Regions from separate parts of the Streptomyces sp. DT2A-34 genome, predicted to be linked through region 3. Evidence: riboswitches for the same ligand, from Rfam matches in the RefSeq annotation. Region 3 holds a riboswitch; each other region holds the start of a gene.

Region 1 (5,088 bases), 4.3 Mb from region 3:
GTCGTTGGCCTTTCTACGGCATCGGGGGCGGCGTGGGCGGGCCGGGGCCGACTTCGTCGTACGGGAAAGGGAGTTGCTGCACGAGTTGTGGCTACGGCGGGAGCTGGCGCGGCCGGCGCTTGAGCAGGCGGGGGCCGCGCAGGCTTGGTCGGCGTACGGGTACGGGGCGCCGGTGCCGGTTTACTGGCCGGCGTATGGGCAGCCGTACGGGCCCAGGTATGGGGCGGCGCCGTATCCCGCGTACAACCCGTATCGGACGTGAGCGTCGGGGGGCGGAGTGGTTGGCTCGCCCCCGCCGCCCCTACCCGTCCCATCCCCCAGGGGCTCCGCCCCTTCGACCCCGCTGGGGCTGCCGCCCCAGACCCCGCTTCGGCCCTGAACGGGCCTCGTCCCCAAACGCCGGACGGGCTGAAATGCCGAGATGCCGGGCTCAGGCCGACGCCTCCGTCAGCCTCCCCAGTTCCTCGTCCGTCAGCCTCAGCTCCGCCATCCCCAGCAGCGCCGGTAGCTGTTCGAGTGTCCGGGACGAGGCGATCGGGGCCGCTACCGTCGGCTGGGTCGCCAGCCAGGCCAGGGCCACCGTGGCCACCGGGACCTCGTGGGCCTGGGCGACCTCGTCGAGCGCGGCCAGTACCCGTCGGCCCCGCTCCGTCTCCAGGTACTTGCCGGCGCCCTGGGCGCGCGGGCTCTGCACCGCCGTGCCGGCGCGGTACTTGCCCGTGAGGAAGCCGGACGCGAGGGCGTAGTACGGGACCGCGGCCAGGCCCTCCCGCTCGGCGAGGTTCTGGAGGTCGCCCTCGTAGGTGTCGCGGGAGACCAGGTTGTAGTGGGGCTGGAGGGCGACGTAGCGGGCCAGGCCCTCGCGGTCGGAGAAGGCCAGGGAGGCCGCCAGCCGCTCCGGCGAGATGTTGGACGCGGCGATGTGCCGGACCTTGCCCGCCTTCACCAGCTCGTCCAGTGCGCCGATGATCTCCTCGACCGGCACTTCCGGCTTGTCGAAGTGGGTGTAGTAGAGGTCGATGTAGTCGGTGCCGAGGCGGCGCAGGGAGGCTTCAGCGGCCGCCTTGATGTTGGCCGCGGTCAGGCCCTGGAAGTCGGGGTGCTGGCTGACCTTCGTGGCGATGACGACGTCGGAGCGGTTGGCGCGTGCCTTCACCCACTTGCCGATGATGGTCTCGGATTCGCCGCCCACGTTGCCCTCGACCCATGCCGAGTAAGAGTCGGCCGTGTCGATGAAGTTGCCGCCCGCCGCCGCGTAGGCGTCGAGGACGGCGAAGGACTGGGGCTCGTCCGCCGTCCAGCCGAAGACGTTGCCGCCGAGGGAGAGCGGGAAGACCTCGAGGTCGGAGGAGCCGAGCTTGCGCAGGGAAGCAGTCATGCTCCATAACAACGCCCTTGGCGGAGGCCGGTCTTCCGGGGCCGCCGCAAAGTTCCCGTAAACAAGCGGACCCCGGCGCTCCGAAAACCGGCAGCCCTGACGTCGGGGGGTTGCCGTCAGGACCGCCGGGGATCAGAAGTGGGGGAACCTCAGGGCGTAAGCCCCTTGCCGCGCAGCCACGCCAGCGGGTCGATGCCGCTCGTGCTGCCGTCGGGGTGCACCTCGAGGTGCAGGTGTGCGCCGGTCACGTTGCCCGTGGCGCCCACGCGGCCGATGACGTCGCCCGTGTTGACCTTCTGGCCGACGCTCACGCTGATCGAGGACTGGTGCGCGTACCAGAGCTCGGTGCCGTCGTCGAGGGTGAGCACCGTCTTGTAGCCGTACGACCCGTCCCAGCCGGCGAAGGTGATCGTGCCGGAGTGCACCGCCTTGATCAGCGTGCCGGTGGGGGCGGCGAAGTCGAGGCCCGTGTGGTAGCCGGAGGACCAGTAGGCGCCGGCCTGACCGAAGGTCGAGCTGATGGTGTACGAGGAGGTCGGCAGCGTGAACTGCTTGGCCAGCTCGGCCAGGCGCTCGGCCTCGGCCTTCTTGCGGGCCTCCTCCTCGGCCTTGGCCTTCGCGGCGGCGGCCTTGGCCTCGGCTTCCTCCTCCGCCTTGGCGGCCGCGGCGGCGGCCTCCTTCTCGGCGGCGGCGACGGCGGCCGCGGCGGCCTTGTTGTCGATCTGGTCCTGCTGCAGTTCGGCCTGCGCGATGATCCGGCTGCGCAGCGCCTCGCCGGCGTCGGTGGTGCCCTGCGTGGTCTCCTCGGTGGCCGTGCCCATGGTGCTGAGCGCGGTGGCCGTGTCCTCGGCGGGCTCGGCGGAGTCGTCGGAGATCAGGGGCAGGTCCGGCATGGTGATGGCGACCGGCGGCTTGCCGCTGTTCGCGCTGGCCATGCCGCCCGCGCCGACGGCGGCTATGACGCCGACGCCGAGAACCGTGGAGCTGCGGGCGAGTCCCCCGCCTCGCTGCTTGGAGACGCGATGCCTGCCGCGTACGGGACGAATGGACTCCGCGGTGGGGTTCCACTCCTCCAACGGGCCCTCGTCGGTGCGGTGGCGGTCGTAGCCAAAGGTGTCTGCACCGCGTTGACTCGGCACGAACGGGGCTTGCTGGGCAGGCCGGTTGGACGCCACGTGGGCGTGCTCCTTTCCTTCCTTCTCGCCTACCGGGTTAGCTGACGGGTTCGGAGCAGGAAGGTCTCCTACGCGCGTATACCGGCCGTGAGTTCACGGCGGCATCCATGCGATTCACCCCAAGGTGGTGGTTCCCCGGTTCCCTTGCGGGATTCGGCGCGTGCGCGCGGAGCCGCCTCTTGTGACGGCTGGGACGACCGCGCTGCGTTATCGAACGTTAATAGACGCGAGGTGCGGATTCCAAGCTGTTCCACTTGATCATTAACGATTCTCGCCTGGACTTACAGGTCATGAGCGTCCTAAATCGGGCGAGTTGGCCAGGGCTCAGGAATCACACAGGTATTGACGGTATGTCAGTTGTTATGCGGAGGGCGGTCGCCCGATCACGTCCGGTGACAACGATCACTGCCGTCGTACGGCGATGAGAGCCAGGTCGTCCGCCATGCCGCCCCCGGGGTGCCCGCGCGCCTCCGCCGCGAGCACGTCGAGCGGCGCGGCCGGCCTGCGACAGGCGTTGTCCCGTCCCGCGAGCCGCTCCTCAGCAGTGTGGCACCGCTCGGGAAGCCGGCCTCCTGGGCCCGGTCGGGCCAGGGCGCCGAGCTCGCCCATGCCGAGCGGCAGCGCGGGCTCGGGGGCGTGCAGCGAGCGCACGGTGCCGTCGGCGTACAGCAGCAGGGGCGGCGGATGTCCTCGCTCGACGAGGCGCACGGTCCCGTTGCCGTGCGGCAGCTCGGCGAGCACGACGGTGGTGAAGCCCTCGGAGGAGTCGATCCCCTCCCGCCGCGTGCGCTCACGCGGCAGCGCCCGCTGCAGCCGGTGCGCGACCGCCTCCAGCGTGGCCTCCTGCTCAGCGGCCTCCCGGAAGGCCCCGATGACGACGGCGACCGCCGCGACCGCCCCCATGCCCTTGCCGCGCACGTCCCCCACGAGGACCCGGACGCCGTGCGGAGTGTCCTGCACGGCGTCCAGGTCGCCGCCGATGGAGGCGCCCTCCTGCGCGGCCTCGTACCGTGCCGCGATCTGGAACCCGCCGATCCGCTCGGCGGGCTCGGGCAGTACGGCGCGCTGGGCGGCCTCGGCGATCTCACGGGCGGAGGCGAGGCGCTCGTCGCTGCGGCGGACGAGGACGTTGACGAGGACGGCGAGCGCGGAGACGGTGACCACGGTGGCCAGCTCGGTGATCACCTCTGCGCCGGGGGTGCCGCCGAGCGCGATGCGGAGCACGAGCAGTGCGGCGAAGGCGACGAGCCCCGTGAGCACCGTGCCGCGCAGCGAGTAGAGCGGGGCGGCGACGAGGGGTGCGGCGGTGGAGAAGGGAGCGCCGGTGAATTCGGTGGGCGTGGTGTAGTCGTACGCGCCCCCGGCCGCGATCAGCAGGGCGGGGAGCAGCCGGGCGAACCGGCGTGCGTGCGAGATCCGCCGTTCCTCCACCTCACCAGGGTTGCCGAAACGGGGTGGGGAGCGAGTGGTGAGGGCCGACCGGACGACGGGGGAAAGAGGGGCAAGCCCGTGGGCCGAACACCGGGAAAACACTCAGGGCCGGAACCAATTGGTTCCGGCCCTGAACTTTCAGTAGCGGGGACAGGATTTGAACCTGCGACCTCTGGGTTATGAGCCCAGCGAGCTACCGAGCTGCTCCACCCCGCGGCGATGACTCAATAGTACGCCATCCGCAGGACAGAAAGCACACGCCTTTCCCGGCGTCACGGCAGCAGGTGCCCATTCGGGGCTTTTGCCCGCTCTTCGTACTCCGGCAGGACCAGGACATCCACCCCCTCCCGCGCCAGCAGCCCGCTCCCGTCGGCGCCCACCACAAACGTGTCCGGCTCCCGCCAAGCCGTCACCACCCGCCGCACCCCGGCCTCCAGGATCAGCCGGGCGCAGGGCGCCGGCCGCGAGGCCCGCCGGGTGCACGGCTCCAGGCTGCTGTACACCGTCGCCGACGCCAGCCTCGGATCACCGGCCGCGATCTTCCCCAGCGCCGCCTCCTCCGCGTGCACCACGGGATCGTCGCCCTCCCTGGAGTGCCCCCGCGCCAGCTCCGTGCCGTCGGCCGCCACGACCACCGCCCCGACGCTGAAGGCCGTCTCCGACGGCGGGCACTGCGCGGCCAGGTCACACGCCAGTGCCAGCCAGTGCCGGTCCGCGGCGGAGGGAAGGGCGCCGACGCCGGGCGCCGTCGGCTCGTAGCGCATCAGGACGACGTCCTCGATCCGTCGCGTCTCCAGCAGCCGGAGCCGGCCGCCCTGGTACCCGCCCGGCCCGAACAGCCGCGGTGCGTCCGGGTCCCCGACGAACAGCGGCGCCAGCACCAGCTGGACCTCGTCCGCGAGGCCCTGCTGCAGCAGCTGCGTGTGGATCGTGCCGCCGCCCTCGACCATCAGCCGCTCGACGCCGTGCACCTCGCGCAGGTGCTCCAGCAGCGCCCGCCAGTCCAGGTCCGCGCCCAGTGCGACCACATCCGCCGCGACCGGCGTCCGCCGCAGCCGCTCCGCGCCCTTCTCCGTCGTATAGACGATCTTCTCGCCGCCCGTG
Region 2 (5,088 bases), 1.2 Mb from region 3:
AAGCTGACCGCCCTGACGTACCCGGACGGACACCCCTACCACCACACCCCGATCGGCTCGATGGCCGACCTGGACGCGGCCAGCCTGGAGGACGCGCGCGCGTTCTTCCGCACCTACTACGCGCCCAACAACGCCGTCCTGTCCATCGTCGGCGACATCGACCCGCAGCAGACGCTCGCCTGGGTCGAGAAGTACTTCGGCTCGATCCCGGCCCACGACGGCAAGCCAGAGCCGCGCGACGGCTCGCTGCCCGAGATCATCGGCGAGCAGCTGCGCGAGGTCGTCGAGGAGAACGTCCCCGCGCGCGCGATGATGGCCGCCTACCGGCTCCCGGTGGACGGCACGCGCGAGTGCGACGCGGCCGACCTGGCGCTGACCGTCCTCGGCGGCGGCGAGTCCTCCCGCCTCTACAACCGGCTGGTCCGCCGCGACCGTACGGCCGTGGCGGCCGGGTTCGGACTGCTGCGCCTGGCCGGGGCGCCTTCCCTGGGCTGGCTGGACGTGAAGACGTCCGGCGACGTCGAGGTCCCCGTCATCGAGGCCGCCGTCGACGAGGAGCTCGCCCGCTTCGCCGCGGAGGGCCCCACCGCCGAGGAGATGGAGCGCGCGCAGGCCCAGCTGGAGCGCGAGTGGCTGGACCGGCTCGGCACCGTCGCGGGCCGCGCCGACGAACTGTGCCGCTACGCCGTCCTGTTCGGCGACCCGCAGCTCGCCTTCACCGCCGTACAGCGCGTCCTCGACGTCACCGCCGAGGAGGTCCAGGCGGTCGCCAAGGCCCGCCTGCGCCCCGACAACCGCGCGGTGCTCGTGTACGAGCCGACCGCAGCCGAGGCCGACGACCTCCAGGCCGCCGAGACCACCGACGAGAACGAGGAGTCGGCGCAGTGACCGAGCTCGCCAGCATGGAGTTCCACCCGCAGCCCCAGGCCGGCGAGGCCCGGCCCTGGGCGTTCCCGGCGCCCGAGCGCGGCAAGCTGGACAACGGCCTGACGGTCCTGCGCTGCCACCGCCCCGGCCAGCAGGTCATCGCCGTCGAGGTGCTCCTGGACACGCCCCTGGAGGCCGAGCCGAAGGGGCTCGACGGCATCGCCACGATCATGGCGCGTGCCTTCTCCGAGGGCACCGACAAGCACACGGCCGAGGAGTTCGCCGCCGAACTGGAGCGCTGCGGCGCCACGCTCGACGCCTACGCCGACCACCCCGGCATCCGCGTCAGCCTCGAGGTGCCGGTCTCCCGCCTGGCCAAGGCGCTCGGCCTGCTCGCCGACGCCCTCAGGGCGCCCCTGTTCGACGACGCCGAGGTCGAGCGCCTGGTGCGCAACCGCCTCGACGAGATCCCGCACGAGCTGGCCAACCCCTCGCGCCGCGCCGCCAAGGAGCTCTCGAAGCAGCTGTTCCCGGCGACCTCGCGCATGTCCCGCCCACGCCAGGGCACCGAGGACACCGTCGCGGGCATCGACTCCGCGGCCGTGCGCGCCTTCTACGAGCGGCACGTGCGCCCCGCCACCTCCACCGTCGTGGTCGTCGGCGACCTCACGGGCGTGGACCTCGACGCCCTGCTGGGCGACACCCTGGGCGCCTGGACCGGCTCCCCGGCCCAGCCCCGGCCCGTTCCGCCGGTCACCGCGGACGACACCGGACGCGTCGTCATCGTGGACCGCCCCGGCGCCGTCCAGACGCAGCTGCTGATCGGCCGCATCGGTCCCGACCGGCACGACCGCGTGTGGCCCGCGCAGGTCCTCGGCACGTACTGCCTCGGCGGCACCCTCACCTCCCGCCTGGACAAGGTCCTGCGCGAGGAGAAGGGCTACACCTACGGTGTGCGCGCGTTCGGGCAGGTCCTGCGCTCGGCTCCGGACGGCACGGGCGCGGCCATGCTCGCCATCAGCGGCTCCGTCGACACCCCGAACACCGGCCCGGCGCTGGACGACCTCTGGAAGGTCCTGCGCGGGGTGGCCGACGAGGGGCTCACCGACGCCGAGCGGGACTTCGCGGTGCAGAACCTCGTCGGGGTGGCGCCGCTGAAGTACGAGACCGCCGCCTCCGTGGCGAACACGCTGGCCGATCAGGTCGAGCAGCACCTGCCCGACGACTACCAGGCGACGCTGTACCAGCGGCTCGCCGCGACCGGCACCGTCGAGGCCACCGCGGCGGCCGTGAGCGCCTTCCCGGTGGACCGTCTGGTGACGATCCTCGTCGGCGACGCGGCCGAGATCCGGGAGCCCGTCGAGGCCCTCGGCATCGGCGAAGTCACCGTAGTGGCAGCCGAGTAGCAGGCGGACACCGCGCCGGGCGACGGCACGCGCGCGTGGAAGGGGCCCTGGTGACTTCCAAGCCACCAGGGCCCCTTTATGCCCGAATTGAGGGAAAGGTTGCCTGTCTGGCCTGTGGGATGCGCTACAAAAGTCGCGATCCGTTTGGGGATTGAAAGTGGCGCCCCTTAGCGTCTTCCGGGCTGTCCGTCAGGCAGTGCGCCGCGCCCGCGGCACCGGACAGTCATCGCCGAGTCCCCGTACGGCGCGAGCCAGGGGAGCCGGGGACCCACCCGTAGTCCCTGGGGTGAATCGGACGCCCGCGCAGCCGCGAGGGGGTCCGTAGGAGACCTTCCTGCTCCGAACCCGTCAGCTAACCCGGTAGGCGAGAAGGAAGGAAAGGACCAGCCACTACATGGCGTTCACCTGCGCCACCGGGAAGAACCGCCCCACCGGGAAGCACCGTCGCCCCAGCCGGTTCGAACGCACCACCGCCCGCGCTGCGGGCGTCGCCGCTCTCACCGCCACCGGTGTCATGGGCACCCTCGCCGCCCCGGCGCTCGCCGCCGAACCCGCCGTCGAGCAGACCGGCCTCATCCCCGTCGTCACGATCGGGGACTCGATCGCCGCCCAGATCGCCGCCCAGGCCGCCGCCCAGGAGCAGGCCGCCGAGGAGGCCGCGGCCCGGAAGAAGGCCGCCGAGGAGGCAGCGCGCAAGAAGGCGGCCGAGAAGGCCAAGCAGGAGCGCGAGGCCAAGGAGCGCGCCGCCCGCGAGGCCGAGCGCAAGCGCCTGCTGTCCTACGTCGCCCCGATCTCCGGCTCGTACATCTCCACCGGCTACAAGGCCGGCGGCGCCGTCTGGTCCTCCGGCAGCCACACGGGCGTCGACTTCCACGCCGCCAGCGGCACCTCCGTCCACGCGGTCGGCTCCGGCACCGTCGTGGAGGCCGGCTGGGGCGGGTCGTACGGCAACAGCATCGTGATCAAGATGAACGACGGCACGTACACCCAGTACGGCCACCTGTCGTCCATAGGCGTCTCGGTGGGCCAGACCGTCACCCCCGGCCAGCAGATAGGCCTGTCCGGCGCCACCGGCAACGTCACCGGACCGCACCTGCACTTCGAGGCCCGCACGACGGCGGAGTACGGCTCCGACATCGACCCCGTCGCCTACCTCCGCTCGCACGGCGTGAACATCTGACGCCTCCACCGCGCCTCCCCGAGGCCGGTCACTCCGAGGACGGTCCCCCCGAAGCCCCGGCTCCCCGAGCCGGGGCTTTCGGCGTTCCCGACGACCGACTTGTCCAAAAAATATCCATGGATTCCGACCCGCCATCGGAAATTCCAGCCGGTTGCAATAGAGTCACTGAACACACGTCATTCGTCGACGTTTCACGGGGATTAAAGCGGAGGTCGGACATGCGTATTCCGGCGCACTCGGTATGCACGGCGATCCGGGACGACATCGTCGCCGGTGTCTACGAGCGTGGCAGCCGGCTCACCGAGGAACTCCTCGCGCGCCGCTACGGTGTCTCCCGCGTCCCCGTGCGGGAGGCACTGCGCACCCTGGAGGCGGAGGGCTTCGTGGTGACCCGGCGGCACGCGGGCGCGTGCGTCGCCGAACCGACCGAGCAGGAGGCCGCCGACCTGCTGGAGATGCGCACCCTGCTGGAGCCGCTCGGCGCCTCCCGGGCCGCTCAGCGGCGCACCGAGGCCCATCTGAAGGTCCTGCGCGGCCTGGTCAGGCTGGGCCAGGAGCGGGCCAGGCGGGGCAACAGCGAGGATCTGCGCTCCCTGGGCGGCTGGTTCCACGAGACGCTGGCCCAGGCCTGCGGCAGCCCCGCCCTCACCTCGATGCTGACCCAGCTGCGGCACAAGATCGCCTGGATGTACGCGGTGGAGGCGCCGGTCAACCCCGTGGAGTCCTGGACCGAGCACGGCGCGATCGTGGACGCGGTGGCGCGCGGCGACAGTGATCGCGCCCGCGCGATCACGGCACTGCACACCGAGCGCGCACTCTCCGCGCACCGACTGCGGTTCGGTTCCACCGGTGATCGCGCGGAGCGTGTGAGGAATTCGCAACATCCCGTAAACATGTCGAGCCTGCGACATTAACACGGGCGCCGTATACAAAGAGGTGATATTCGGTGGCGGGGAATTTCCGCTGCCCTTTTTCGGGTGCCGCCGTTAATTCTCGCGGCTGCCCACCTCGAAAACGTGGCCGCCTGCCCGGAAACAGCGAAGCCGCGTCGGCCGGAAAGGCAGACGCGGCTTCACGGTTTGCTCCGCAGACCCGCTCAGGTCGTTCAGACCGTCTCGGGGAGCTCCTCGAGGCCCTCGGAGACCAGCTTCGCCAGACGGTCGAGGGCGGCGTCCGCACCCTCGGCGTCGGAGGCGAGGACGATCTCCTCGCCGCCCTGGGCGCCCAGGCCCAGAACGGCCAGCATGGAGGCCGCGTTGACGGGGTTGCCGTCGGCCTTGGCGATCGTCACCGGGATACCTGCGGCCGTGGCGGCCCGGACGAAGATGGAAGCGGGGCGGGCGTGAAGGCCCTCGGCCCAGCCGACGTTGACGCGGCGCTCAGCCATGTGATGCTGCCCTTCGGTGTTCAGGGTTGTCTAGACCAGTTTCCCACACCCGTGAAGCATGCCGGGAGGGACAAAACGCCCCTCCCGAGGCGACCGTCGGGTCGCGGCCTCGACCCGACATACGTCCTCCACAGACTGCCTCGCGCCGTTGTCGTACGCGAGCCGTACTCTGGGCCCCATGCAGAGCGCCTCGGACCGGCACGAGTACCCCGCCCACTGGGAAGCCGACGTGGTGCTGCGCGACGGCG
Region 3 (5,088 bases):
GCGCGCCCGGGCGTGGGATGCAGGCCCTGCGCGTCCATGTGCCGTACGGCGCGCAGGGCGACATCGTGCGCGTGCACCCCGGCGAGGAGTGGCTCCACGTGCTCCAGGGGCGGCTTCGGCTGCGCTTCGGGGACACCACGCACCGGCTCGCCCCCGGCGACAGCGCGCACTTCGACTCGCTGACCCCGCACCGTATCGCCGCCCAGGACCAGGGCGGGGTCGAGCTTCTCTTCGTCCACACCCTGCTGCAGAGCCCCACGGCCACGCTGTGCCTGGGCCCCACCCCTGGAGTGACGCCATGAGCGACATGGAGGAGAGGTTCCCCCGCGCCCTGTGGGTGCGGCTGATCATCTACATCGCGGTGGGGCACGTCTTCGCGGCCTTCATCTACCTGCTGTTCGAGGTGGGAGCGAAGTAGAGGTGCGGAGCGAAGGAGTAGATGCGCGGAGCGAAACACAGGCGCGGGGTGGGTGCGAGGCGGCGGCCGGGGGTCAGTCGAGCAGCCGCTCCCGGAGCCGCTCCCGGATCTCCGGGGTGACTCCCAGAGCCTGCTCCAGGTAGGCGTCGACGCCGCCCCATGTCTCCTCGATCGTCTCGAAGGCCGCCGTGAGGTATTCGGCGCGTGCGTCGAAGAGCGGGCTGAGCAGCTCCATGACCTCGGGGGAGTAGGCCGAGGCGGAGCTGCTGCTGCGGTGCACCTTGTAGCGGCGGTGCTTGGCGTTGGACTCCAGGTAGTCGGTGAGGATCGCCTCGCGCTCGACGCCGAGGGCGAGCAGTGTCACGGCGATGGACAGCCCGGCGCGGTCCTTGCCGGCCGCGCAGTGCATCAGGGCGGGCACGCTGTCCTCCGTGAGCGCGTGCAGCACCCGGGAGTGCTCGGCGGTGCGCTCCTTGATGATCGTGCGGTACGAGGCGATCATCCGGCCCGCGCCCTTGCCGTCCGCCAGGATCGCCCTGAGCTGGTCGAGGTTGCCGTCCCGGACCATCTTCCAGAACTCGGCGCCGTCCGCGGGATCGGACAGCGGCAGGTTCACATTGCGTACGCCCGGCAGCTCGACGTCCGGCCCTTCGAGCTTCTGGTCGGCCGCGTTGCGGAAGTCGAAGATCGTGTGCAGGCCCAGGGAGTCCAGAAAGGCGGCGTCCTCCTCGGTCGCGTGCGCGAGGTGGCCGCTGCGGAACAGCACTCCGTACCGCACCCGCCGTCCGTCCACGGTCGGCAGTCCGCCCACATCGCGGAAGTTGCGAACTCCGGCCAGTTCGGGCTCGGTCGACGGGATCTGCTGCGTCACGGGGGCTCCTCCCAGTCGGCCCCGCCGACGCGGCTCTGCGGTGCGGCCGACGGGGTGCGTTCTCGACGATACGACATGGCTTCCTGGGCCAATGGGTTGTCCACAGGCGTTGCCTCGGCATCGCGGCGCCCATGATGATGTTGGTACTCGATCGCACCTGTTTGGATCTGTGAGGGCTTGATGCTGGAGATCTCCGACGACGGCCGTACGTGGCTCCTGACTGGGCCGACCAGCAGTTACGCCGTCCATCTGACCGAAGGCGACGAGCTCCTGCACCTCCACTGGGGGCCACGCGTCGCCCTCGACGACGCCGAGGCCCTCGCCGTGCGCCCGCTGCCGGAGTACTGGCCCTTCGAGTCCCCGCTCGACGGACGCGAGGAGTACCCGGTCGAGGGCGGCCCCCGCTTCGTACGGCCCGCCCTGTCCGTGCGCACCGACGAGCGGCGCGGCACCGAGTGGGGTTTCGAGCGGTACGAGACCGAGGGCGACGAGCTGCGGTTGCGTTTTTGTGACGGCGGGCTGAGCGTCACCCTGCACTACCGGATGCGCGGGGACGTCGTGGAGCGGTGGGTGACCCTGGACAACCAGGGGCCCGCCCTGGAGCTGCTGCGCGCCGACTCGGCCACCTGGACGCTGCCCGACCGGGAGGACTGGCGGCTGTCGCAGCTGCACGGCCGCTGGGGCGCCGAGTCCCGGCTCGCGCGGTCCCCACTCACTTACGGGGAGAAGGTCATCGGCAGCCGCCGCGGGCACACCGGGCACCAGCACCTGCCGTGGGTCGCGCTGGACACGGACGCCACCGAGGAGCGCGGCGAGGTCTACGGCTGCGCCCTCGGCTGGTCCGGAACCTGGCGCATCGCCGTGGCCCAACTCCCGGACGGGCGCGTGCAGATCACCGGAGGGGCCGGATACGACGACTCGGGCCTGCTGCGGCTGGCCGCGGGGGAGTCCTTCACGACCCCCGTCTTCGCCGGACTGTGGAGCGACGGCGGCTTCGGCGGGGCGAGCCGGGCCTGGCACGCGTACCAGCGCGCGTATGTGATCCCGGACGCCGACCGGGACCGGCCGGTGCTGTTCAACTCCTGGGAGGCGACGGAGTTCGACATCTCCGAGGAGCAGCAGCGCGTGCTCGCGCGGCGGGCCGCGGCCATCGGCGTCGAACTGTTCGTGGTCGACGACGGCTGGTTCGGGACGCGCACCAGCGACCGCGCCGGGCTCGGCGACTGGACGCCCAACCCGGACCGCTTCCCGTCGGGCCTCAAGCCGCTCGCCGAGTACGTGCAGGCGCTCGGCATGCAGTTCGGCATCTGGGTCGAGCCGGAAATGGTCAATCCGGACAGCGAGCTGTACCGCACCCACCCGGACTGGGTGCAGCACCAAACGGGACGAAAGAGGACGGAGTTCCGCAATCAGCTCGTATTGAACCTCGCGCGCGACGACGTCCAGGAGTACCTCTGGGAGCGGCTCGACGGGCTCCTCTCCAGCGCCCCGATCGACTATGTGAAGTGGGACTTCAACCGCTGCTTCACCGACGCCGGCTGGCCCGGTGGGCCGTATCCGCAGCGCCTGTGGGTCGACCACGTGCGTGCCCTGTACCACTTGCTGGACCGGCTGCGGGCCGCGCACCCGGGCGTCGCCTTCGAGTCCTGCTCGGGCGGGGGCGGGCGGATCGACCTCGGCGTGCTGAGCCGTACGGACCAGGTGTGGACCTCGGACAACACCGACCCCCTCGACCGGCTCGCCATCCAGCACGGCTTCAGCCAGATCCACCCGGCCCGGGTCATGGCCGCCTGGGTCACCGACAGCCCGAACGCCATGCTCAATCACCGTGCCAGCTCGCTGCGCTTCCGGTTCGTGAGCGCCATGGCGGGCGTGCTCGGCGTCGGCGGTGACCTCGCCACGTGGAGCGAGGAGGAGCTCGCCGAGGCCCGGGAACGGGTGACGCTCTACAAGGAGATCCGGCCCGTGGTGCAGCGCGGCGACCTCTATCGGCTGCGGCCTCCGCGGGGCGGGTTGAGCGCGGTGCAGTATGTGCTCGGGGGCGAGACGGTCGTCCTCGCCTGGCTCCAGGCCCAGAGTTACGGCGCGCCCGTCCCGGCGCTGCGATTGCGCGCCCTTGACCCGACAGAATCGTACGAATGCCTTGAAACGGGCGAAATTCACCGAGGTGCCGTACTGGTGCATCACGGACTGCGCGTCGGTTTGCATGGCGACCTTGATGCGGCAGTTATCCGACTGCGTCGCATCTAGGGGTTCTGTCCGAATTAGCGCCTTCATTCCAACTCGCTCTGGAGTGAAGGGAGCTGGAGCGGTGTCACGTGAGGAGTGTCATATTCGTGACCGTGCGTCGCCCGTCATGTTCACGTAATTCCCGTGCTTTTCCAGGGGTTTTACGTCCGGCGGCGCACCGGTAATCCACGGAGTGTGACTGGGAATTCCCACAAGGGATCAACAGGAACGCATTCGGACGGAACCCCTCACTTGTTCCCTTGCGTCTTCCTCGCTTACGTTCGCCACCAATCCGGACGGACGCCCAATCCTGCCGCCGCCCGGAGACCGCACACTCACCCGACCACGGCAGGAGCGGGGGACCCACAGGTACAACCGCCTGTTCCGGTCTCCGGAACGGCTAGGGGTAAAGCCGCGTTTCGGCGCGGCCGGGCATCTCCAGCCCGCACCCGACAGCTCACCTCGCAGGCGCCGGAGAGGAATTCGCCATGCCCGCGAAGGGTAAGCACCGCCGCCCGAAGTCCCAGCGCTTCACCCGCTCCATAGCCGTCGCCGGAACCGGTGGCGCCGCTCTCGCCCTCCCTCTCATCGGAGCCACCGGCGCCCACGCCGCTCCCTCGCAGTCCGTTTCGGAAAAGGCCGTTCAGTCACTTCCGGCCGCCGAGAAGAAGGCGGTCGAGAAGACGGCCGCCGAGAAGAAGGCGGTCGAGAAGACGGCCGCCAAGAAGAAGACGGCCGTGCGGACCTATTCGGTGAAGGTCGGCGATTACCTCTCGAAGATCGCCGACGAGCAGGACGTCAGCGGTGGCTGGAAGAAGCTCTACGCCGACAACCGCGAGGTCGTCGGCGAGGACCCGTCGCTGATCCACCCCGGCCTGAAGCTCACGATCGGCAAGAAGGCCACGGCGAGCGCCCCCAAGTCCTCGTCGTCCTCGCCCTCTTCCTCCTCGTCGTCCTCCAAGGACTCGTCCGCCGCGAAGTCCTCCGCGTCGAAGAAGACGACCACGGCCGCCCAGAGCGTCGAGAGCACCGGCACGACCACCGGCTTCTCCGCCCCCGTCGCGGGTGCCGCCGTCAGCACCGCCTACAAGGTGGCGGGCAGCATGTGGTCCAGCGGCTACCACACCGGCGTCGACTTCGTCACCCCGACCGGCACCGCACTGAAGGCCGTTGGCGCGGGCACCGTCGTCTCCGCGGGCTGGGGCGGCGCCTACGGCAACCAGGTCGTCATCCAGCTCGCCGACGGCTACTACGCCCAGTACGCCCACCTGTCGTCGCTCTCCGTCTCGGCCGGCCAGACCGTGACCGCGGGCCAGCAGATAGGCTTCTCCGGCGCGACCGGCAATGTGACCGGCCCGCACCTGCACTTCGAGATCCGCACCACGCCGGACTACGGCTCGGACGTGGACCCGGTCGCCTACCTCCGCTCGAAGGGCGTCCCGGTCGGCTGACGACCCCTTCCTCGGAACCACCTGCCTGACACGCCACCGAAGGCCGGACCTCGATCCCTAGGTCCGGCCTTCGGTGTGTCCGGCTGCGCCCGTTCATGATCGCTTCATTGCGGTCTTGT

What was found. A riboswitch is a leader RNA that binds a small molecule or an ion and turns the genes downstream of it on or off. The one in region 3 is predicted to bind cyclic di-AMP.
Positions count from the first base shown of each region.
Region 1: another riboswitch for cyclic di-AMP. It lies ahead of QQM39_RS23635 (M23 family metallopeptidase); the one in region 3 lies ahead of QQM39_RS04325 (LysM peptidoglycan-binding domain-containing M23 family metallopeptidase).
Region 2: another riboswitch for cyclic di-AMP. It lies ahead of QQM39_RS09585 (M23 family metallopeptidase); the one in region 3 lies ahead of QQM39_RS04325 (LysM peptidoglycan-binding domain-containing M23 family metallopeptidase).

Region 1 covers NZ_JASTWJ010000001.1:5,312,869-5,317,956, reverse strand. The annotation lists gene QQM39_RS23645 (PrsW family intramembrane metalloprotease) at 1-262, shown strand, start outside; gene QQM39_RS23640 (aldo/keto reductase) at 431-1,378, opposite strand; gene QQM39_RS23635 (M23 family metallopeptidase) at 1,528-2,553, opposite strand; cyclic di-AMP (ydaO/yuaA leader) riboswitch at 2,565-2,722, opposite strand; partial or broken gene QQM39_RS23630 (PP2C family protein-serine/threonine phosphatase) at 2,956-3,984, opposite strand; tRNA gene QQM39_RS23625 (tRNA-Met) at 4,127-4,200, opposite strand; gene QQM39_RS23620 (dihydrofolate reductase family protein) at 4,257-5,088, opposite strand, start outside.
Region 2 covers NZ_JASTWJ010000001.1:2,216,321-2,221,408, reverse strand. The annotation lists gene QQM39_RS09595 (pitrilysin family protein) at 1-888, shown strand, start outside; gene QQM39_RS09590 (pitrilysin family protein) at 885-2,273, shown strand; cyclic di-AMP (ydaO/yuaA leader) riboswitch at 2,491-2,654, shown strand; gene QQM39_RS09585 (M23 family metallopeptidase) at 2,668-3,453, shown strand; gene QQM39_RS09580 (GntR family transcriptional regulator) at 3,672-4,367, shown strand; gene QQM39_RS09575 (HPr family phosphocarrier protein) at 4,559-4,840, opposite strand; gene QQM39_RS09570 (bifunctional GNAT family N-acetyltransferase/acetate--CoA ligase family protein) at 5,019-5,088, shown strand, end outside.
Region 3 covers NZ_JASTWJ010000001.1:1,008,895-1,013,982, reverse strand. The annotation lists gene QQM39_RS04345 (helix-turn-helix domain-containing protein) at 1-302, shown strand, start outside; gene QQM39_RS04340 (DUF6126 family protein) at 299-418, shown strand; gene QQM39_RS04335 (tyrosine-protein phosphatase) at 492-1,289, opposite strand; gene QQM39_RS04330 (alpha-galactosidase) at 1,470-3,539, shown strand; cyclic di-AMP (ydaO/yuaA leader) riboswitch at 3,845-4,002, shown strand; gene QQM39_RS04325 (LysM peptidoglycan-binding domain-containing M23 family metallopeptidase) at 4,007-4,969, shown strand.